DNA from 2 places in the Pedobacter sp. AC212 genome. Region 2 is predicted to be linked to the other one. Evidence: riboswitches for the same ligand, from Rfam matches in the RefSeq annotation. Region 2 holds a riboswitch; the other holds the start of a gene.
The links. A riboswitch is a leader RNA that binds a small molecule or an ion and turns the genes downstream of it on or off. The one in region 2 is predicted to bind fluoride.
Positions count from the first base shown of each region.

Region 1: it holds a riboswitch for fluoride, as region 2 does, so the genes downstream of both, ACZZZC_RS21035 (phosphatase PAP2 family protein) here and ACZZZC_RS23260 (voltage-gated chloride channel family protein) in region 2, are expected to answer to the same signal.

Region 1 is NZ_OZ409870.1:4,898,681-4,910,873, forward strand. It holds gene ACZZZC_RS21020 (efflux RND transporter permease subunit) at 1-976, opposite strand, end outside; gene ACZZZC_RS21025 (TolC family protein) at 984-2,375, opposite strand; gene ACZZZC_RS21030 (four-helix bundle copper-binding protein) at 3,920-4,156, opposite strand; fluoride riboswitch at 4,486-4,554, shown strand; gene ACZZZC_RS21035 (phosphatase PAP2 family protein) at 4,597-5,151, shown strand; gene ACZZZC_RS21040 (EamA family transporter) at 5,156-5,569, shown strand; gene eno (phosphopyruvate hydratase) at 5,628-6,908, shown strand; gene ACZZZC_RS21050 (voltage-gated chloride channel family protein) at 6,927-8,219, shown strand; gene ACZZZC_RS21055 (YidH family protein) at 8,380-8,769, opposite strand; gene ACZZZC_RS21060 (hypothetical protein) at 8,810-9,316, opposite strand; gene ACZZZC_RS21065 (LysR family transcriptional regulator) at 9,309-10,208, opposite strand; gene ACZZZC_RS21070 (c-type cytochrome) at 10,353-11,438, shown strand; gene ACZZZC_RS21075 (DsrE family protein) at 11,458-11,913, shown strand; gene ACZZZC_RS21080 (molybdate ABC transporter substrate-binding protein) at 11,933-12,193, shown strand, end outside.
Region 2 is NZ_OZ409870.1:5,374,221-5,386,413, forward strand. It holds gene ACZZZC_RS23250 (branched-chain amino acid aminotransferase) at 1-308, opposite strand, end outside; gene ACZZZC_RS23255 (tryptophan 2,3-dioxygenase family protein) at 455-1,420, opposite strand; fluoride riboswitch at 1,484-1,545, shown strand; gene ACZZZC_RS23260 (voltage-gated chloride channel family protein) at 1,563-2,852, shown strand; gene ACZZZC_RS23265 (HAD-IB family phosphatase) at 2,930-4,231, opposite strand; gene ACZZZC_RS23270 (NAD-dependent epimerase/dehydratase family protein) at 4,231-5,193, opposite strand; gene ACZZZC_RS23275 (formimidoylglutamase) at 5,265-6,446, shown strand; gene ACZZZC_RS23280 (redoxin domain-containing protein) at 6,560-7,705, shown strand; gene purD (phosphoribosylamine--glycine ligase) at 7,789-9,060, opposite strand; gene ACZZZC_RS23290 (SDR family oxidoreductase) at 9,190-10,071, opposite strand; gene ACZZZC_RS23295 (enoyl-CoA hydratase/isomerase family protein) at 10,201-10,962, opposite strand; gene ACZZZC_RS23300 (TonB-dependent receptor plug domain-containing protein) at 11,048-12,193, opposite strand, start outside.

The DNA.
Region 1 (12,193 bases), 480 kb from region 2:
CGGCAACAGACTGGTCAAATTCATAAGAGATGTGGACATCGTCCGGCAAGAGGCTCTGCATTTCGGGGATTTTGGCCTTTAAGGACTTTACCACTGACCAAGTCGAGGCGTCTGCTGTTTTGACCACAGGAATATACACAGACCGTTTCCCGTTGATCAATGCATAATCCACGGTAACATCCGCTGCATCGGCAACCCTTGCCACATCCCTTACCAATATTGAAACGCCGTTTTTTGTAGCTATTGGAATGTTGTTGAATTCATCGACCGTTTTAACCAGGGAGTTCATAGAGGTCACCATCATGGTATTGTCCAACCTTAGATTTCCCGAAGGAGACATGACATTGAACTTGGATAAAGCCCCTACCACCTCGTCCGGAGTCAGATTATAACTCCTTAATTTGCTCGGATCTACACTAATGGTAATCGAGCGGGAATTGGCACCGAATGGCGGTGGCGCTGAAAGCCCTGCGACAGAGGAAAACATGGGCCTGATACGCGTTGCCGCCATATCATAGATTTCTTTCAGACTGCGGGATTTGGCCGAGAGTACAAGCTGGCCTACTGGCAGTGAAGAGGCATCAAAGCGGACCACCTGCGGAGGCAAAGCGCCTGGAGGGAAGAACTTCATGGCCCGGTTAACCTGCAAGGCAACTTGGGCAGAAGCCTCTGCCATATTGGTGCTTTCATAAAAACTCAGCTTTAGCATCGTCAAACCCTGAATGTTTTTGGCGGTAATATTCTTAACGCCATTAACATAAAGAAACTGATCCTGTAGACGAGTGGAGAAGAAGCCCTCCATCTGTTGTGGAGACATACCTCCGTAGGATTCAATAACATATATTGTCGGCGAATTAAGCTGGGGGAAAATATCTATTGGGATCTTCAGCGCACTGAGAACTGCAAAGAGCAGTAAACTCGCGGTGATCACCACTGTTGTAATCGGCTTTTTCAGGGCCGAGGTAACCATTGACATATCTTTATTATTTTAATGTGTTTAACAGTGAATCTACTTGGTTGGTGGCGATAGCCTTTTGAAAAAGCGCCCGGATGTACAGATATTTTGCGTTGACAAAATCGGTTTCTGCACGGTAAAGGATGGTCAGGGCTGCATTGAGCTCAATGATGTCGGTCAGCCCGTTCTTATAAAGCGAGAGCTTCTGGCGATACCCTGCGGCCGCTGCCTTTAGCTGGTTTGGTATTTCATCGAGTCTTTTATGCGCGGTACTGATCTCAAGTCCTGCTTGAAGGGCGGCATTTGATAACATTAACCTTTCCTGCTGTAGTTCCTTTAAGTAAAAATTGCTACTGGCCTTTTGGGTCCTAAGCTTCAACTGACGCCTGCGCAGATCAAATAAGTTATAACTGATCCCTACGCCCACGAGGTAATTTTCCCGTTGCCATTCCAAGCCATTCGAGAGACTGTTGAAATTATCATTGGCATCAATGCTTGATCCCCTTGACCAGGCAGCAGCTTGCAGGCTTACCTTTGGATTATAGGCTTTTTTGACCAGGTTTTCCTTCTCAACGCTGCTTAGATAATTGCTTTTGTAGAAATCAAGCAGCGGATGGCTTGAACTGTCGGTCAACTTTACCGATAGGTTTACCTCAAGCGATTTTAGCCGATCCAGGATCGTACTGTCAGCGACAATACTTTCCGGATTTAGCCCGCTGATTGCTGCAATGTCGAGCTGAACCTGTCTGTAGGTATTGTCCATTTCAATATAGTTCAATCTTGATTTGGAGAGTTCGGCCCCTGCGATACTGGTATCCACACCCGGACGCACACCGCTTCTGGCAAGGGATAAAATCGAACGGTTGATCTGCTCATTGCGACTGATATTGCTTGCTTGAATGGATAGCATGTCCTGAAGCTTTAGTAGACTCAGGTAATCATCAATAGCGATGGCCCTTGTCTGGTATCGGCGCTGGGCAAACTTGGATCGTTCAACGACAAGTTCTGATTTGGCGACTGCATTCTGAGCTTTATAGGCACCAAAATTATAGACCTCCCAATCAAGGGAGACAATACCAAGATTAGTAAGTGTAGCCTTGGTAGTGCTTTCAGTCCTAACACCTCTGGAATTGGAGGGAACTATACCAAAGGCCATATAAGGTCCTGCCACGTTATTGTTTGAGCCCAGATCTGCCTGATAATTAAGCTTCAGATTTGGAAGGGCATTCGCCGCGGTCTCTCTTAACTGGGCGGCACGTATATCAACTGTTGCTGAATCAGCGGCCAGTGAAGGTGAAAAAGCGGTCACGTGATCGATCAGATCAACGATCCCGATGGGCTTTGGGGAGGTTTGGGCATGGCTTTCCAGCCCCATATATAAAAGTGGGAACAAACAGAAAATCTGTTTAATACGGATCATGTCTTTAAATTAAAATTTAAGGAAAAAGATTTGACGGACGTCTTGGACAGGAAACACGGTGATTAACCGGCCGTCGTCACTTCATCATTTGAAGGACCTGTCAATAAAAGAAAATTGAGATAAATCTCAGATCCGAAAGACCTGGTTGGAAATATAAATTGGGACTGATCCGGCAATCCTGTATCTGATCTCAAGAAAATACCTGTTTAGGTTAGAGGCTAAAAGCGAAAGCCCCAAAAATAAGATGACGCCGATAAGAAAAGCTTCCAAAACAGGAAGCACGGTTTTCTTGCGTTCATCAAGGATACACTTAAATTGTCTGGTAATTTTTGAATCCTTTCCAAGCGGAGAAAAGCTACCTTTGTACTGCGCAGCTGATTTTATTCCCCGGGCGGACTCTAAAAGGGAGAGGTTGGATAAAAAAAAGATATTGCCCAAAGAGATAATCAGGTACAGCAAGACGACTCCAATTATAGAGCAATTTGGTACCTGCTTAACTTTCAAACCCTTCAAATTTAACAACCTAAATATATAGGCGCTAAAATCTGCATTAATCTAAAAAGATGAGAGGATAAACCGCAACAAAACCGTTACAAAATATCAACAAATATTAGGTTACGATATTTCTCACCCTACTTTCGATTGTCATCGAATAATTTCTTTTTCCTATACTGTCCCTCCATCTTGTTGTTCAAAACTTTATCAAAATTAACCACAGCTTCACAATGCTCAAAAAGGGTCGAACTTCCGCGGGTTGACCCTACTAAGTGGCAATATGAGGCATCTAAAAAGTATGCCTCTTATTTTTTAAACATTAAGAACTTGAAAATAAGTCACTTACAATAGATTAAATTGAATTTTTCGGTTCGAACTTTTTAGAATTTTCCCTAAAATTAAGATATACCGCAACTATTTATAAAACACCAATTGTCTAGACATCAGTGTTGAACTCCATAAACTGCTATCTAATTAGCCAAATAAGCATGTGGATTAGTTTCAATTGCGAACATCGATCAGCTTGAATATTATTCAATTATAGGATAAACGGGGGGAAATCCGTTTGGTCTAAATTTTTTTACAATTATGCGCAAATGCCATGTAGCTTGCATTTAATTTAGAAGGTACATACCCTCGGTTTAACAACGTGATTGATTTAACACCGCCATTGAAATGAAATTTGTATTTTTTGTTTTTTGAAATAATTTGATGAAGCGGGAATTGAAAGTTCATGCATTATTTAATGCATTCCTCAACTCGCATCTAGCCTTCATTTTCATAGAATTCGAATTATCAAGTACTCATCATCAAAAACTGAAATTCTTATTTGAATAATGGAATGAGTTTATGAGAATCATATCCTAAAAAACCCATTTTTTTAAGGCTAGAGAAAGGACATACCAAGAACAACCTCAAACCTTGGTAAATATCAAATAATGAGGGAATAATGAAAATAAAATGAATGGAATAAATTTGCCTATTTATAAAAATGAAAGGGCAACTAGAATGCTGCCCTTAATCAATTAATGCTCACGGTGATTGGCATCTTAAGCAGCTACTCCTGTCATTCTTCTGCATTCTTCCGCACAAGCCTTACAAGCATCTGCACATTCCTGACAATGCTGGGTATGATGATTACTACACTCATCTCCGCATTGCTGGCAAATATCTGCGCAAATACGGCAAATGTCTTGAGCAAAAGAGCTACCCATACTCATCAATTGAGCGGCAGAGTAGCAGATGGCTGCACATTGCATATCAAGCTCAATACACCGCGCCATCATTTTCACGTCTTCTTCCTGAGTGCATGAACTTGCACAATGATTGCAAATTGAAGCACACTTTAAGCATGCATCAATACAGTTTTTCCATTCATGGTATCCCATAACTTTAATTTTTTAGGGTTATAAAAAAAATTCCTATATAGATAACATGGTTATTTCCAGGCGGTTTCATTTTGTTTAAGAAAAGCTTTAATCCCGTGATATGATGCTTGTTTAAACGGTAGAAGAATAAGAAACTGGTTCTCGTATTCAAATAAGGAGGAATAGTGATAAATTAAATTCTCAACACCTACTTTAAGATTTTGCACATCATTTTATTAGTATTATATTTGCAATACGGAAATGGTGTCCTTCCGATTCAACCGCTTTTTTCAAAAGCTGATGGCGCCTACAATAGAAATTCCAGCAGGTAATAAAATCTGCCGGTCAAAGTATTGTAGGTGAAAAAATTAAAAATAAATTCTCAACTCTTATTGCTGGCAGCTATCTTAATTGCGCTTGTCTTACTTTGTCTGTCTGCCAAAGTGAGATCAGTGTTAGCAATGGTCCTGCCGGTTGAAACTGAATGGTTCTTGTGGATAAATCAGCACCATAATGCATTCTGGGATACGATCATGTACTGGGCCAGTGATAAGCGTTTTTGGCTTCCTTTTTATGCCTTCATTATTTATTGCCTCTTCCAGAATTTCTGCAAAAAAATTTGGCAGGTTCTTATTACCATTGCGCTACTAGTTGCTAGTGCAGATCAGATTGCTTTAGGACTGATTAAAAACACCGTTAAGCGTCTACGCCCTTCCCATGAACCGAATCTAACTACGATCATTCATTTAAGTAAAGCAGGTGCGGGTGGGATGTATGGATGGCCATCCGCTCTTTCATCACCTATCTTCAAAAGCATTCTTTCCGCTGGTTCGGCATTTACCGGATCATTGCCGGAGCAACGGTTCTTGTACTCATTTACTTTGGAATTATTCAATAACGGAAAATTAACATAAAACTATGTGGTGGATCTACGCGCTATTATCAGCTTTCTTTGCTTCCCTTACGGCCATCTTTGCAAAAGTCGGCGTAACCAATGTCAATTCTGATTTGGCTACTGCCATACGAACGGTGGTAATACTGATTGTAGCCTGGGGGATCGTAATGGCCAGAGGCGAACTTAAAGGAATTACGGAACTGTCAAAGCATAACCTGCTATTTCTTTTTTTATCTGGCCTTGCCACCGGCTTGTCCTGGATATTCTACTACAAGGCTTTGCAGATCGGGAAAGTGTCCCAGGTCGCCCCTGTTGATAAGTTGAGTGTTGCCCTAACTATTATACTTGCAATGGTGTTCCTGAAAGAAGCTCTTACCCTGAAAGTATTCTTTGGTGCCCTGCTGATCATTGGGGGAACACTGGTTTTGATCTTTTGAGAAACTCAATTATTTGTAAGCAACCGAAATACTAAAAATCAATATAAAACAAAAAACTATGAAATTAACTAAAATTCATGCCCGTGAAATTTTGGATTCCAGGGGCAATCCGACAGTAGAAGTAGAAGTCACTCTTAACGGAACAACAGCAAGGGGTATTTCTCCATCCGGGGCAAGTACGGGTGAAAAAGAAGCCGTAGAGCTTAGAGATGGTGATCCAGAGCGCTATAATGGTAAAGGCGTGGAAAAAGCAGTAAAAGGGATTAACGTCGAAGTCGGCAAATCAGTCACCGGCTTATCCTTTGAGGGTCAGCAGGCCTTCGATGATCATATAATTGGTCTGGATGGAACCGAGAATAAATCAAGGCTCGGCGCAAATGCGATGCTTGCGGCCTCAATCGCCTTCGCCCGGGCTTCGGCCGTTGCAAAAGGGATTCCCTTGTATAGGCAGCTAGTGGAAAGGGAAGGTTACGTAATGCCCGTACCGTGCATGAATGTCATTAATGGGGGAAGGCATTCTGATAACAACATCGATTTTCAGGAATTTATGATTGCCCCTCATAACGCCCCCTCGTTTAAGGAAAGTATCCGTATGGGCGAAGCTGTTTTTCATTCCCTGAGAAGTCTGCTAAAAGCGAAAGGCTATTATACCGGAGTTGGTGACGAAGGTGGGTTTGCGCCAAATCTGAGTTCTAATGAGGAAGCCGTCCAAATCATCATGGAAGCGATACATATTGCCGGTTTTGCTCCAGGCAAGGATATTTCCCTTTGTCTTGACCCAGCGACCAGCGAAATGTGGAATAATGGAAAATATGAATTTTATAAAAGTTCTAAAGAACGGATCACAACAGATGAAATGATTGGCTTTTGGGAAGGATGGTTAAAAGAGTACCCAATTATCCTGTTGGAAGACGGGTTGGGCGAAAACGATTGGGAGGGATGGAAAAAGCTGACCAGCCTTTTGGGAGACAAAGTGGAATTGGTTGGAGATGATATATTCTGCACCAACCCGAGTATTATCCAGCAGGGAATCGACCAGGGCATTGCAAACAGCGTACTGATTAAATTGAACCAGATCGGTACAGTTTCCGAAACGCTAAAGGCCGTAGAACTAGCCCAAAAAAACGGTTACAATTGCTTTATTTCTCACCGCAGTGGTGAAACTGAAGACACGACAATTGCGGATCTGGTTGTCGCTACCGGTGCGGGGCACATCAAAACAGGAAGTGGCTGCCGCTCTGAAAGGGTATCTAAATTTAACCAGTTGCTTCGGATAGAAGAAGAACTTGGTGATAGGGCATCATTTGCAGGAATCAATACTTTTTATAAAAAATTATAAATCAGCCGCTAACCTACAATGAAACATAATAAATTTTTATTTGAACACCTTTCGGTTTTTAAATATGCGGTTCGATGGACGCTGCTTATACTTCCTGTTGCCATTGCAATAGGAAGTATGGTTGCCTTGTTCCTTTGGCTGCTAGGCTGGGCCATTCACTTTCGCTTTCAGCATACCTGTCTCATTTTTCTGCTACCTTTAGCAGGTATTGTGATCCACCTGATTTATCAGTCAGTTGGTAGGTCCTCAGAAAAAGGAAATAACCTGATCATGGATGAAATCCATAGGCCGGGTGGTGGAGTGCCCAGGCAGATGGCGCCAGTAATCTTAATAACTACAGTGATTACCCATTTGTTTGGCGGATCGGCTGGAAGAGAGGGAACCGCGGTACAAATCGGAGGAAGCATCGCAGGAATGTTTAGCCGCTGGTTTAAGCTAAATGAGGTAGACACCAAGATGCTCCTTACCGCGGGAATTGCAGCCGGGTTTGGGGCGGTGTTCGGAACACCGCTCACCGGTGCCATATTTGCAATGGAAGTTCTGGCCATTGGAAGAATAGAGTACAAGGCTTTACTTCCCGCATTAATTGCCAGCGTGCTTGGTGATCTTACTGTCTCTGCCTGGGGCATCCATCATACCGCTTATCACATCGATCTCATAGAGAAAAGTGCCTACTTTCTATCTGAATACCTGCCGGTAAACCTACTCCTGCTTAGTAAGGTTATTCTAGCATCCACATTGTTTGGTCTGGCCAGCTACCTGTTTGCTGTAATGGTGCATGAGATCAAGGCCTTTTTTTCTAAAGTATGTAAGATCCAGTGGCTTATTCCTGTTATCGGTGGTCTGATTATTATAGGCTTGACTTACGCCATCGGGAAACCGGATTACTTAAGTTTGGGCGTGGATAGCGAATACCAAGGAGCCGTTACAATTCCCTCTGCTTTTCAGCCTGGTGGAGCAGATACTTGGAGCTGGTTATGGAAGACCATTTACACAACTTTAACATTAGGAACTGGATTTAAAGGTGGTGAGGTAACGCCTTTGTTTTATATTGGCGCAACATTAGGCAATGCACTTTCGACCTTATTAAATGCTCCAGTTAGTTTGTTTGCTGCCCTTGGATTTATTGCTGTTTTTGCTGGTGCAACGAATACACCCCTTGCCTGTACGATTATGGGTATAGAACTTTTTGGTAGTGAATACACCATGTTTTTTGCGGTAGCCTGTTTTACAGCCTATTTTTTCAGTGGCCATTCAGGTATATATTCTTCACAGCGTATTGCGGTACCCAAAATATTTACGGGAACATAAAATATTGACTTATCCTGTTCCTGTGGATTATCATAAAGAGGTGAAATTTTTATAAGATCCTTGACCAATGCAATCAGCAATTTATATCAAAAAACAACGCTATATCGACCGCTTTCCTTCCTCTCTTTTCTAAAGCATCAAGTACAGATGATTTAACTGCCTATGTTGTTTTAATAAGGTAGAGCAGTAAAAGTATACTAGCTATGAAAACTAAAGCGGTTAAAACTTTAACAAAAAGTGTTGAATGGTAATACACCCCCTGATTCAATTGTTCTTTCGTTGAATTATATCTTAAGTAAGAACAAATGATAGTAATTGCTCCCAGGGCAACTAGAAAAATCCCGATAATGCGGGAATCTCCGGTTTGGTGCAGGGGCACTTTACTCCCCAGTGCGGCACTGATCTGCTTGATAAATAGCGAGAATTTCATCACCACGAAGCCAAATCCCATGATACCAATACTGGTTCTGATCCAGGCCAAAAATGTTCTTTCATTAGCCAAATGGTCTCCTGCATGCTGTTTGGTGTTTTCCTGATCTTGAATTTTCATCTTGTTCTGTATCGGTATATTACAGCAATATATTTGCATGTTATGTCAATATCGATGCCAGTTTGGAGATGATAACCCTGGTATCCCGGATGCAAGTAAGCCTGTTTGATTCAGTGCCGGCAGGATAGCAGGTAACTGCAATTTCTTCGATAAACGATAAGCCTGATAGGTCAATAGATTCTTTAACCTCTTGTTCAATGCTTTTCATTAGGATCATGATTAATCGGGGTTGATATGTTCTGATTTTATGAGCTAATTGCTCTATTCCCCCCTGCCTCTGGTTTTTTCTGATTTTAACTGACGATTTATCAATAGGTGTACAAGTTAGATGTTCCAAAAAGCATCCCGTGCCTTTAAAGAACTGCAAAAAATCTTCTACAGATTTAAAATCGCCAAATACCTCACTAAATGCAAGATAAATTGTTCGAAACAGATTAGTATTTCCCAGGTAAAAATGTTTATCGTCACCTCCAGGAGCTTCAGAAACAAAGAGCAGCAGCACTTTAGCTGGCTGATATTGCCTCGAAATTTCGGTAACACTATACATTATAGTTGTAGCTTTTAGCGAAGCGCATAAATAGTTCCGCCAGAGCGTCCTGCTGACCATGAAGCTGAATGAAATGAAACGGCCTTTCGATAACCATATCCTTGATATCTATGATGCGGCATTCATTATTCTTGAGCTCTTTCAATATGGAGTGGATAGATAAAAAAGCCAGGCATTTGCTGTGAATCAAATAGGATTTAATGCTTTCGGTACTACCTAACTGCATTTCTATATTTAAGTCCCCCACCTTTATCTGGTGTGCTTTTAAAGCATATGCAATAACATCTAGTGTACCAGAACCAGGTTCACGAAGTAATAAATCATAATCCTTCAACTCATTCGGTTTGATCATTTCCTTTTTCATGGCATAATTGTGACCAGAACACACCAGCACCAGCTCGTCTTTTAGATATTGTTCGTATTTAATCTGTGGGTTCCGGGAGATGCCTTCAATGATTCCAAAATCTATTTCCTTAGCAATCAAACGCTGCTCTACATCTTCTGTGTTTCCGGTAACCAGTTGAATTTGTATATCCTTAAACTTATTGTGAAACTGTGCCAATACAGGTGGAATGATATATTGTGCCACAGTACTGCTGGCACCAATCCTCAATATTCCTTTATGCTGTTTAGTAAGTAGATTCATATCATATTCCAGTTCCCGGTAAGTTCCAAAAATCTGTTCTGCGTAATGCAACAATAATTCGCCGGCTGGGGTGAGGCTGATTTTTTTGTTTCCACTGCGTTCAAATAATGACATTTTGAACTCCTGCTCTAATTCTTTAATGTGTTTGGTTACAGCAGGCTGACTGATAAATAACTCTGCCGAGGCCTTTGTAAAATTCAGCCTTTTAGCGACAGCATAAAATACTTGCAAACGGAAATCTATCATACACGGTTTTAGTAGATAACCTAAGATACAAACAATTTGTTTCAACGGGTACTGACATCATAACCTTACGTTATCATCAATAACTTTTTATGCTTTTTCTGATGAGTAGAATAAATGCACATTTGTAACAGAAAAATATTGGTTATGAATAAGGAATCAACAGAAAAAGAAATCAGACAAGCACTTATATATACAGCCAGGACAACGGCTATCATTGCGTTTCTATTTGTTGCTTGTGGAACCATTTTCATCTGCACTTTATTTTTTAATGGGCAGCCAGATGTAGTGACAGCAAAAACCAAACAGGATGTGGAAACCGGTATAGCTGCTGTTAACGTCAAAAGCCAGGTTGTACCTGCTGATGCCTGGAAAGCGCCTGATGAAAATACGATTCCGGCGGACACCAAGTACGGCCAGATGATCAGGTATGGCAAAGAATTAATAGCACATACGAGCAAATATTTTGGGCCAAATGGATCCATAGCCCGTATTACAAATGGTATGAATTGTCAGAATTGTCACCTCGAGGGTGGAACCAAACTGTTCGGAAATAATTATGCTGGTTTTATTTCCAGTTTTCCTAAAATGAGTGGCAGATCAGGAAAGGTTGAACCTGCATCGGCACGTATTGCAGAGTGCTTCAATCGAAGTCTTGCAGGCAAAGTACCAGACGAATCTAGTAAAGAGATACAGGCAATGCTGGCTTATATGAAATGGCTTGGAACAGGTGTAAAAAAAGGGGAGAAAGTGTTTGGAACGGGAACCGAAAAATTAAAATTCCTGGATAGGGCAGCGAATGTCAAACATGGAGCGATTTTATATACCAGTAAATGTCAAAGTTGTCATGGTGCAAATGGTGAGGGAATACTCGATGAAGACAAACTAACTTATGTTTATCCGCCATTATGGGGCAAACACAGCTACAATGATGGCGCAGGGATGTATAGACTCAGTAACTTTGCGGGGTTCGTAAAGAACAATATGCCATATGGTGCCAGATATGGAGATGCGCAGTTAAGTGATGAGGAGGCCTGGGATCTCGCTGCTTTTGTGAACTCACAGCCAAGACCACATAAAGATCAGGGAAAAGATTACCCTGATTTGTTAAAAAAACCTTTTGATGCGCCATACGGACCATATGCCGACAAATTTTCTGAAAATCAACATAAGTATGGTCCATTTGCACCAATTGTAACCTCCGAAAAACAAGTAAAACTAACAACTAAATAAATCATCAAAATCTAAAATCATGAAAAAAATAACCTTAATCTGTACATTATTTTTGCTGATCGCAGCAACCTCGGCCACTTTTGCCCAAGCTACACCTGCTAATTTTACAGGGGCAAAAGCCACCCTGAAAAATTATAAGGCACTGTATGTAATCAATAACGGTGATGAGAAAAAGATTGCAGGAACACTTCGAAACCTAAAAAATGCACTCGACGATCCCAGGTTAAAAGGGAAAATCAATGCAGAACTTATTGCCTTTGGAGATGGCGTAGCTGTTTACCAGAAGAACGGATCTTTTGAAAAAACATTGTTAGAACTGCAATCCAGAGGAGTAATTCTTGCACAATGTGAAAATACCGTCAGAGAAAGGAAAATCGAAAAAAATACCTTATTTGATTTTATCAGTTATGTACCCAGCGGCAATGGTGAAATCATCATCCGTCAATATCAGGGATGGGCAGTTGTACATCCTTAAACCAAATAATTAGAAAATCATGAAATATATAAATCACACCTTTTTAGCCACAGTTGCATTTTTATTGCTTTGTGGAAATGTTAAGGCCCAGGATCATCGCTTTGATCCGCCCTGGAATACTCCACCTGAAAGTAAAGTTCAGTTCACAGTACCTGGAGTAGACAATGTGCCTGATCTTTTTGGAGACATTAATGATCCCCAACTGGTGGTTTTCTTTGCCGGTAACCAGTTTATGTGCATTGACGAATTAATTGCAGCCTTTAAAAAGTCATATCCACAT
Region 2 (12,193 bases):
CTCGCTGCAGATTTATTAAAACGCTCAAAGTTTTTGTCGGCACGGAATACACTAATTTTTCCATCGGGTTGGCGATAAGCTTTCAAACCCTCAAAAATCGCCTGGCCATAATGAAGGGCAGAAATTGCAGGACTCATTGGAATAGGTCCGTAAGGAATAATTTGTAAATTTTTCCATTCGCCATCTTCGTAATCGGCGGTAAACATGTGGTCGGTAAAAACTTTACCGAATGGTAATTGAGAAAAATCTGTAACTGTCAAACGAGTTTGATCAGCTTTGGTGATTTTTATATCTAATGTCTCGGTCATAATTTAAATTTTGGGATGAGAGAATTTTGAATGATTGAATGATTTGCGGATCGCAAATTCACTCATTCTATCACTCACTCCATCTATCATTTTCTAATTGACGCAAATTAGCAAAAAACGAGCTTTTTTAATAGTATTTTCTGATATTAATCTTTGTTTTTGAGTGTTTTGAGTACACTAAGCACCCAGCCTTTGCCCCATTCTCCCATTTGTTCATCACTCCATAAAAAAGGATAAAAAATTCGTTTTTGAAAACGCGGAGGCAAATATTTCTGCCAGTTGGTACCGCCGGTTGCGGCTACATCAATCGGATCTTTTTCTAAATAACGCACTGCTGATTTATAGTGCGACAATGGCCACTCTACATTGACATATAAATCGAGCTTACGCAATTCTTCTGCAAGCGCAGAAACATCAGCACCATTTGCTGCCAGCTGATGATACAAAGCCGAGAAATTTGTAAGTGATCTATCTTTAGCCAGCTGTAAAAACTGAGCGGCATATTTTTTAATAAATTGCTTTAATGTTAAAGTTTGCTTACCCGATGACAACTCTGTAGCACCAAACTTCCAATAAACATGTTCGAACTGTTCTTCGATAGTAGCGGTGCTTAATTCTTCGCGTTTACTTTTATCAACCAAACGAATAAAATCAGTTGCACAAATCTCAATCATCCGATATTGCCCGGATTGAAAACCGCTAGCAGGTAATAATGACATTCTGAACTTCAAAAATTGTTCTTTCTCCATGCCATCCACCATCACCTCGAAAGAAGTAGTCAATGCATTAAAATAAGCATTAATTCTTTTAACACGAGCAGTAAAAAATTCGACAGTTAAATTTTCATGTTCAGCAATTTGCCTGCATTCATGCAAGGTCAGCTTAAAATATAACTCAGTAATTTGGTGGTACATGATGAAAATCTCTTCATCAGGAAACGGCGTTTTTGGACTTTGTAAACTTAGCAGCGTATCCAAATGGATGTAATCCCAGTAGGTTAGAAAATCGGCATAGAGCAACCCATCTAGATAAGAAGCCATATCCTGCCCCATGGCTGTATATTTTTCTTGTAGCTGATGAAGTTTATCTTTTATTTCGGGTGTAAAATCCATTATTCTAAGTTAGCTTTACAAAGGTGTTAAAGATTTTGGAAGAAATTGCTAAAATTTATACATTTGAACAATGGCGATGGGGTACCGCCAAAACCGCCAAACAGGCTGATGACTCCTACAATTTTATTTAAATTGAATTCTAATGCCTGTTAAAAAACCAACAGAAGGATTCCTTCTGTCTATCAATTCTTTTATTAAAAAGGATTTCGGAGTAGTATTATTGAGCACTTTAAAATGGCTTTTAATAGCAGCGCTAATTGGTGCAATAGTTGGCTCTGCATCTGCCTTATTTTTAGTAACCTTAAATTGGGCAACAAATTACAGAGAAAGCCACCTTTGGATCATTTCATTTTTACCAGTTGCAGGTTTTTTAATTGGCTTAGTATATCATTATTGGGGCAAGGATGTTGTTAAAGGAAACAATCTTTTAATTGAAGAATTACAGTCACCCAAAAAGGTAATTCCATTAATTATGGCGCCATTAATTTTTGCCGGAACGATTATTACTCATTTATTTGGAGGATCGGCAGGAAGAGAAGGAACTGCTGTACAAATTGGAGGTGCTTTTGCCGATCAGTTTACCAAGCTATTTAAGTTAAAGCCACGCGACAGAAAAATTATTCTCATCTGCGGAATTAGTGCTGGCTTTGCGTCGGTATTCGGGACGCCATTAGCAGGTGCAATTTTCGGCTTAGAGGTTTTCGTGGTAGGTAGTTTAATGTACACTGCAATTTTGCCTTCGTTTTTAGCCGCTATAATTGCCGATTATGCATGCAAAGTTTGGGGCGTTGGCCACACTCATTATTCCATTGGTGTTGTGCCACAAATGGATGCCATTAATCTGTTACTATCGTTGGGTGTTGGAATTGTTTTTGGCTTAGTGGCCAGATCTTTCTCCGCCTTAAACCATGGCTTTTCTAACTTGTTCAGTAAAATAAAGTATCCGCCTTTAAGGCCAGTATTTGGTGGGTTGACTTTAATTGTCATTATCTATTTCTTGGGTACAACAAGATATATAGGATTAGGAATTCCTGTAATTTCTGAATCATTTACGCAACAGGAGCCTTATTATACGTTTGCCATCAAACTTTTTTTAACGGCATTAACCTTAGGTTGTGGCTTTAAAGGTGGAGAAGTAACCCCATTATTTTTCATTGGCGCAACATTGGGTAGTTTCTTGAGTGTTTTTATTCCATTACCTATCGGATTATTAGCTGGAATAGGTTTCGTCGCCGTCTTCTCTGGCGCAGCAAATACACCATTGGCTTGTATTTTTATGGGCGTAGAATTGTTTGGTGTAGCATCTGGAATATACATTGCTCTTGCTTGCGTTGTGGCCTATCTATTTTCCGGGCATACTGGCATCTATCGTTCGCAAGCTATTGGTAGCCCAAAACATTTGTTGTTAAAGAGACATCAGTTTTTAAGGTAAGCTTTGACAACTTTCTTTCTTAAGTACTAGCAAAGTTGTCAAAACTTAAATCCATTGATAAAGGTCAAATCGTTGAATTAATATAATACCCTAAATTTTATAGTGTGCTCAATCTTTTTGAGTGATTTAAATAATTGTTTATCGTATTCAGCATTGATATCGGTAATTGCATATCCAATTTCTGGGTTTGTCATTAAAAACTGGCTTACAATGTTGATATCATGTTTGGCGAACACGGTATTAATTTTGGCCATAATGCCTGGAACGTTTTTATGGATATGAATTAACCGGTGCGATTTATCGATTTTCGGCAACTGCAAATTCGGGAAATTGGCACTCAAATAGGTAGCGCCGGTATTCATAAAATCAGCTACTCGTTTTGGAATAAAATCGATATTACGGGGATTGTTTTTCGGATCATCGAAAACTACAATTCCTTGTTTAGTGCAAACATCAAAGTCGATTTTATTCTTTGCGCTTCCTAAATAACCAATTGTTTTAAGTTTAGCAGCGTTTTTTAGTTGCTCCTTATCAATCTTTTCGCCATCTGCCAGAACAATAATGCCGACATCTTTAACATATTTTTCTTCGAAAGAAGTTTTATGCCTGATGGACAAGCCGTCATTCTTGAGTATAGAAAGTGTTAGTGGATCAACATCGCCAATAACCAAACAAAGAATCCTATTTTTGGGGTATGAAATTGCTCTTGGCAAATCATTCACATAGAGGAATTCGTCAAAACTTGGCGTTACGTGATCGGCTTTGGCAACAATGCTTTCACGGGCAATATTTTCTGTAAAAGCGAAAAACTTATTGATCAGCCCACTTTCCCGCAGCTGAAAATCTGAATAACCATCGCCAATACCGAAAAGTTCCCCTTCTAACTTTAAATGTTGCAATAACTTTACTTTCCCGCCTTCTTCACTTAAAGGGTTTGCGTGATCGTAATCTATAATTTTTCCATCGCCAGTGGTTACAAAAGTATTGGCATAAATATTTTCTTTTTTAATGTGATACTGGCTCACCACAGGAGTAATAAATTCTTTAAATCCGCCAGAAACGATTAAAACATCATCAGCATGTTTCTTGAAAAATTCTGCGTTACGCGAAAATGAGGTAGAAACTTTCTTTTTTAAGTGTTTAATCAGTTGTTTCAAATGATCTTCATTTGCCTCCAGCAATTTCACCCGTTGCGCTAAACTTTCTGAAAATGAAAGCTTGCCTTCCATGGCTAAATTGGTGTAGTCTTCAATCTTCTGGAAAATTGCCTCTTTGTCTGGGTGGTTCCTTAAAGAGATTCTAGCGAGTTCATCAAGTGCTTCTACCTGGGTAAAAGTACTGTCGAAATCGATAATGTAATATGCTTTTTGTTTGGGCATTATTTTAAGTGTTGGGTAATTTCTGTTATACTTTGAGCAAGCGGTTTAAAAACGATTCCGGTTTGCTCAATCACTTTATTATTATTGTAATAACTTAAAGTGATACTACTTTTGGCAGTGTCTTTAGTTATTGATGGTTCATTTCTGGTGAATAAGGATGTGAATTTCAATGCTCTCCAGGCTACACCAAGCATCCATGCTTTTGCTTCCTTTGTAGGCGGCTTTACTCCAAAACCTATTGCTATCTGTGTAAATAAATCTTTGTAATGAATATCTTCAGATGATAAAATATAGCGCTCTCCTGAAACTTCAGCATCCATCAACAAAATCATCGCTTTCACTACATCTTCTACATCAACAAAACCAGAGGCGCCGTTTGTATAAAAAGGAAATCCGTCTTTTACTAATTTAAAGATGGCTCCGCTCCCTTCGAAACCTGCATTTTTCCCAATAATTACTGATGGGTTTACGATTATGGCATCGAGGCCTTCGTTAATTCCACGCCACACTTCCATCTCGCTTTCATACTTCGATAGCCCGTAAGCATGTGCCTTCGAATCATATTCCCAAAAGTCCTTTTCAGAAATTTTATTCCCTCTTTTTGCTATTCCTAAAGCAGCAACTGAGCTCACATGTAAAAGCCTGCAATTATTTTCGGCACAGAGATTTACAATGTTTGAAGTTCCATCGATATTGACATGGAACAATTGTTTTTTATGTTTAGCACTTAAAGATACAAAAGCCGCACAGTGATAAACATGAGTTACTTTTTCAAAGGCTTCTTCCAGGTCAGCGGGTTCATTTATATCACCCAGAACCCATTCAATTAATGGATTGTCTTTAATTATAACCGGAATTTTTGAATTTTCACGTTTCAGCGCTCGTACGGTTAAACCCTTATCGGTTAACTGTTTTAATAGTTCAGACCCTAAAAATCCCGTTCCTCCGGTTACCAGTATCATTTTATTTTTTTCGAGCTATATGTGGAAATACGCATTCAAAAATAGATATTTGAGCCGAGAGTTTTAAATATATGTCATTAACGGATTTCTTTTCCCCAATAAACCCTGATAGTTTTACACCAAAGCAAGGATTTTTAACAAGCCAGCTAGGTTTAAAAGCACACATTTTTACCGAATCGTTTCCTGATTTTGAAGAGAATACTTACGATTTGGCCATTATTGGTGTGTTAGATGGAAGGGGGGCAGTAAATAATGAAGGCTGTGCGTTGGCACCCGATTATTTCAGGGAGAAATTTTACAAACTTAATGAAGGGTCTTTCAGCAGTAGAATTGTCGATTTAGGAAATATCAAGCATGGCGCAACGGTTGCCGATACTTACATTGCCATCAAAATGGTGGTGTCTGATTTGATCAAAAAAGACATCATTCCCATTATTATCGGCGGCGGCCAGGATTTAACCTATGCCCAATATTTAGGCTATGAAGATTTAGAGCAAAAGGTGGATCTGGTAATTATCGACAATCAATTTGATATTGGCGACGATGATACCCCTGGAATCCAAACAAGATCAGACTGTTATCTGAATAAGATTTTTCTTCATCAACCCAACTATCTTTTCAATTACAGCAACATTGGTTATCAAACTTATTTTGTAAATCAAGAAAGCCTGAGTGTGATGGACAAGCTTTATTTTGATGTTCACCGCCTTGGAGAATTTGCTCAGGACATCACGTTGACAGAGCCCATTATCCGCAATGCGAACATGATCAGTTTTGATCTGGGTGCCATCCGATCGGCTGATGCTGCAGCAAATGCGAACACTACACCAAATGGTTTCGACGGTGAAGAAGCCTGCCGAATTGCCCGTTATGCGGGCATGAACGATAAATTGACTTCAATTGGTTTTTACGAATTTAACCCGGCCTACGATAATAATGGCCAAACCGCGTTTTTGCTGGCGCAGATGACCTGGTATTTTGTAGATGGTTTTTATGCCCGTAAAAAGGATTTCCCACTTACACCAAAATCACAATTTATGATTTACAGAACCAGTTTGAAAGATGGTTCTGGTGAAATGGTTTTCGTGAAAAGCAAAAAATCAGATCGCTGGTGGATGCAGGTTCCATATCCTTCGGGCCAATCGAAAAACGAACGTTACCACCTCGTACCTTGCCGTTATGATGATTACCAGACTGCAGTAAGCGGCGAAATGCCCGATTTATGGTGGCGTACTTTTCAGAAGTTATCATAATCCAATGGATAATTTGTGGAAGTTCAAACACACTTCAACGCTACCATAATTTTACACAAGCAATTGCGTTCTAGCTATATATATCACTACTTTTGAAAAAACAAATCTCATTAATGAAAAAAATATTATTATCTGCGCTGGCCTTATTGCCTTTAGCAGCGTTGGCGCAAAAACCGTTTACACTAAACGGAAATATAAAAGGATTAAAAGCTGGTAGTAAAGTTTATCTGATTTATCAGGGCGATGGAAAAAACATTACCGATTCTACAACGGTTGTAAATGGAGCATTTTCTTTTAAAGGTACAGTTGAAAATCCTGCACAGGGAAGTCTTTATTTAAACAAAAATCCGTACGTTACCCGTCCTGCTGAAGGGGAGAAATTAGATGGCTTATCTATCTACGTAGAACCAGGAAGTATTAATTTGACAGCTACAGATTCGTTGAAAAACGCTGCTATTGTTGGTTCTCCAGTGAATGATGATGCCAGGAAATTAAAAGCTTTAACCAAACCAGTTAATGATAAGTTAATGGCTATCGATGCTGAATACAGAGCATTTACTCCAGAGCAGAAAAAGGATGAAGCCTTAATGACTAAGTTAAGAGAGAAATTTGAGAAAGAATCAGAAGCGCTTCCGCCGCTTTTATTAAACTTCGCACAGAATAACCCGAAATCATATATCAGTTTGAGTGCGATTGGTCAATTAGCGAGTGATCCGGAACAAGCTGTTGCGGCTGAAAAGGCATTTACAGCGCTATCTCCAGAATTGAAGGCAACTCCAAACGGAAAACAACTTACCCAAATGTTCGATGCGGGGAGAAAAACCGCTGTGGGTGTAATGGCTATGGATTTTACCCAAGCAGATACCGCAGGCAAACCTGTTAAGTTGTCTGATTTTAAAGGAAAATATGTTTTGGTTGATTTTTGGGCTTCTTGGTGCGGGCCATGTCGCCAGGAAAATCCAAATGTAGTGTTAGCCTATAATAAATTTAAAGATAAAGGTTTTACCGTTTTAGGTGTTTCGTTAGATCAACCTGGTAAAAAAGCTGCCTGGTTAAAAGCCATTGCAGATGATAAGTTAACCTGGACTCATGTTTCTGACTTAAAATTCTGGAACAATGAAGTTGCCCAGCTTTATGGCATTCGTTCAATTCCAGCTAACTTTTTAATAGATCCAACCGGAAAAATTATTGCTAAAGGTTTAAGAGAGCAGGCATTGCAAGACAAGCTTCAGGAACTTTTGGGAAGCAAATCGAAATAGATTCCACTTCATACCGAAGCCGCAGATTTGCAGATTTTATTAAATAGATAATCTGCAAATCTGCGGCTTTTTTTTACGATGAACTATATCAAATCAAAACCAATATCTTCTCTAAAGTATTTGCCATCGAAGTAAATTCTACCTGCATCGGCAGTAGCAGATTGCAGCGCAGTAAAAAGATCTTTCTGTAGGCTTGTGATCGCAATCACTCTTCCAGCGTTGGTTTTTACCACATCATTATCAAGCAAGGTACCAGCGTGAAAAGCATTTGAATGACGCAAGTTTTCAATCCCCGAAATCGCCTTGCCTTTCAAATATTCTCCAGGATAACCACCAGCTACAATCATCACCGTGGCCGCAGTTTGCTCAGAGATCACAAGATTTACCTGGTTCAACTGTTTATTCGCTGTGGCCATAAATAGTTCTACCAAATCATTTTCGATGCGTGGAATAACACTTTCCGTTTCAGGGTCACCCATACGGGCATTATATTCGATTACAAAAGGATCATCACCTACTTTGATTAAGCCAAAGAAAATGAAACCTGTGTAATCAATATTGTCTTTCTTTAAACCTTCTACAGTAGGTTTAATGATTCGCTCTTCAACTTTTTGCAAAAATTCTGGGGTAGCAAACGGAACCGGAGAAACCGAACCCATACCGCCAGTATTTAAACCTGTATCGTTTTGCCCGATTCTTTTATAATCTTTGGCAGAAGGAAGGGTCACATAGTTTTCGCCATCGCTTAAAATAAAAACCGAAAGCTCAATGCCGCTCAAAAATTCCTCTATAACAACCGTTGCGCCAGCGGCACCGAATTTACCACCAAGCATCAATTTTAATTCTTCCTGTGCTTCAACGGTTTCAGTGCAAATTAAAACACCCTTACCTGCTGCCAAACCATCAGCTTTTAAAACCACAGGCAAAGCATGCGTTTCCAGATATGCCAAACCTTGCTCTAATGTTTCGGGTGTAAAAGATTTTGAGGCTGCGGTTGGAATGCCATGACGCTCCATAAACTGCTTGGAAAAATCTTTACTTCCTTCCAGAATTGCTCCTTCTTTTTTTGGCCCGATTACCGGAATATGGGCAAGCGATGCGTCAGCTAAGAAAAAATCGTGAATACCATTTACTAAAGGTTCTTCTGGACCAACCACAACGAGTTCGATATTTTCTGCAAGAACTACCTTTTTTATCGAATCAAAATCATTTACGTTGATGTTGATATTGGTACCATAAACCCCTGTACCGCCGTTTCCTGGTGCAATAATTAATTTATCGCAGTGCGAAGACTGGCTCATTTTCCAGGCAAATGCACTTTCTCTGCCGCCTGAACCTAAAAGTAAGATATTCATATCGGCAAAGATAGGATTAGTGTTGGAAAATTGAATATTGAAATGTTCGAAAGTTGATCAGTTGATATTAGGGAACTTAGTGACTTCGAGAAAAAAATCTACCCGCAAGCACTTTTAACTTTAATCTTCTCAACTCCCTTTGGCACTTCTAGTCATTTGTTCCAACATATCCCACATCTCATTCGGAATGGCTTCCAACCCATTCATTTGTCCGGCACCTTGCAGCCACTCCCCACCATCAATCGTAATCACTTCGCCATTAATATAGCCCGAAAAATCGCTCACTAAAAAAGCAGCAAGATTTGCCAATTCCTGGTGCTCTCCAACTCTTTTTAGAGGCACACGGTTTTTGAAATCGAATTTTTTGGCCAAATCACCAGGCAATAAGCGCTCCCACGCCCCTTTAGTTGGGAAAGGACCCGGTGCAATCGCATTGGTGCGGATGCCATATTTGCCCCACTCTACCGCCAATGATCGGGTTAAAGCCAATACACCACCCTTTGCGCAGGCCGATGGAACCACATAAGCCGAACCGGTGAACGCATAAGTTGTAACAATATTTAAAACTGTGGCAGTTTGCTTTTCCTTGATCCAATGTTTACCAAAAGCCAGGGTACAATTCACCGTTCCTTTTAAAACAATGTCGATAATAGATGAAAATGCATTTGCCGACAATCTTTCTGTAGGAGAAATAAAGTTACCAGCAGCATTATTCAAGAGTACATCAACAGAGCCAAATCGCTCTAAAGTTTTTGCTAATACATTGTCTACCTGTTCGGGATCTCTTACATCGCAGGCAACGGCCAAAACTTTACCTCCTGTTTTTTCCTCCATCTCGTCGGCTGTTTTTTGCAAAACTTCCTGCTTGCGACTTGTAATAACAAGATTTGCCCCCAACTTCAGAAAATAGATTCCCATTGCTTTTCCTAAACCAGTACCACCACCTGTAATTACAATGGTTTTGCCTTTTAAAGCATCTTCTCTAAGCATAGGAGAATTGTAGTTGAGCATAATATTTTGGTTAGTGGGTTTAATATTGTGATGAGTTAATTACTAGATTATTCAGTTGAAATACTATTTAATTGCTACAATTGAAGCCAAGCTCGACTGTCACAAGAAAGCATCAACATAAAAATCGTGTTACTTTCTCTGCAGGCTTTCAATAATCGTTTTCAAAATATGGCGTGTGGCGGGCGACCACCATTGTGCAAGCATTTTTTCCAGAGAAGCAGATTGATCTGCAGACACCGCTGCGATTAATTCTTCGCGGATATTTAGTTTACTCTGCGACCAGGTATTACTTTCCAATTCCATGAACTTTTTAATCTTTCGCTCTGCGGCAGTAAGCAGGCTTTCGTTCTTCACCAGCTCATCCACCAAACCAACCTTAAGCGCTTCTTCCGGGTTGTAAAGTTTACCTGTCAATAAGCTACGGGTGGCTTCAGCTTTGCCCAACCAAAAGGCATACATCTGAAAAATGCTGTTAGGAACAATGATCCCAACCGGAACTTCGTTTAAACCGATAATATATTGCCCTTCGGCCATAATACGATAGTCACAAGCAAGTGCCAAAACGCATCCGCCGGCAGGACTATGTCCACTGATTGCTGCAACAATCGGCTTCTTAAAGGCAACAAGATTAGCAGTGAAATTTAAAAACAGTTTCCAAAAATCTTTTGCTTCTTCCTCATTATAGTTGTAAAGTTCTACCAAATCTAAACCTGCTGAAAAGAATGGAGCCGTTCCAGTTAAAATTACTCCACCAATATTGTCATCAGCAGAGATATTTTTAAGCATGTCATCTAGTTCGGTGATCAGTTGTCCATTTAATGCGTTAGACTTTCCCCTGCTCAACGTAATTGTTGCTAACCTATCGCTAACGCTTACTTTAATTGTTTCCATGTTAAATTTCAAAATGTAAATATTGATCTTATCAGGCAAACTTATAAGCTATGCTTGCATAATATTCAAATCTATCTATTTTTCTTTATTTCACCTCATAAGTGTAAACTTTTCTGGCTAAATGGCCAAAAGCATCAATGCCTTCCATTACCACCCGGTATTGCCCTGGCTCATCGGCATTATAAAATTCGAATTTTCCTTTGCCATCATTCTCAGCAACAACTTGTGGATTCCAATAAATGGTTGTCCTTAAATCTGCCCGGTTACTATTTGTACCTGCATCGTATTTTGGAGAATAAAACTCCCTCGAAACAGAGAACCCTCTCGGACTAAGCGTTACCACTCCTGGTGCATACCTATTGTAGTTTGCTGTTCCTCCGCCACGTTTAGTTGTAATGACGATAACGCCACCGCCTCCTTGAGAACCATAAATAGCTGTATTACCAATGCTTTTTAAAAGTTCAATTGATTCTACATCTGAAGGAACGATATTATCAAGAAAATCGGCTTCAACCCGCATCCCATCTAAAACAATCGACATTGGCGTATTTTGGCTGCGCATCAGATAAGGAATTCCGCCCTGAAAAATCACCCCCGGCAAACGCCCTTGTAAGCATTGAGACAAAGTTATGCAGGTAGAAAGATCATCAGCAGTCATAATATAATCTGCTCTTCCTGCGCCATTTAAATTAGCAGAATTTTTTGCCGGATTCCTTTTTTCAGTGATGGTCACTTCCTCTAACTTTATGGTTCGCTCCAGCAAGCCTAACCGTGTCATTTCATTAAAATAATTGTCGCTTTCCTTAATATATTTCATCAAAGAATTGTTCACGTTTACTTCAACATCTCCTGTATTTTTATTTTTGGTTACGATCTGGTTTGGTACCACATCCAAATTAATATCTACAAACTTACGTTCTGATTTGGTTCTCGCCTGAACCACAAATTTAGTGCTGTCAGGAAAATTTAGATTATCAAACACAAACCTTCCATCTACATTGGTAACCGTATCTAAAATAAAAAATGTTCCTTTAGATGCCATGATCATTACCTTACCCCCCGGAACCGGCTTGCCACCTTTGGTAACCGTTCCACTGATGCTAAGTGAATTTTCAGGCTTGTAAGTGATTGCTGGCCCTGTTCCCGCTGCTACATTTCGCCATAAAAATCTGCTCCAGCCATGTGTTAACATCAAATTATCCAGTTCTTTCATGGTTTTAACATCATCATT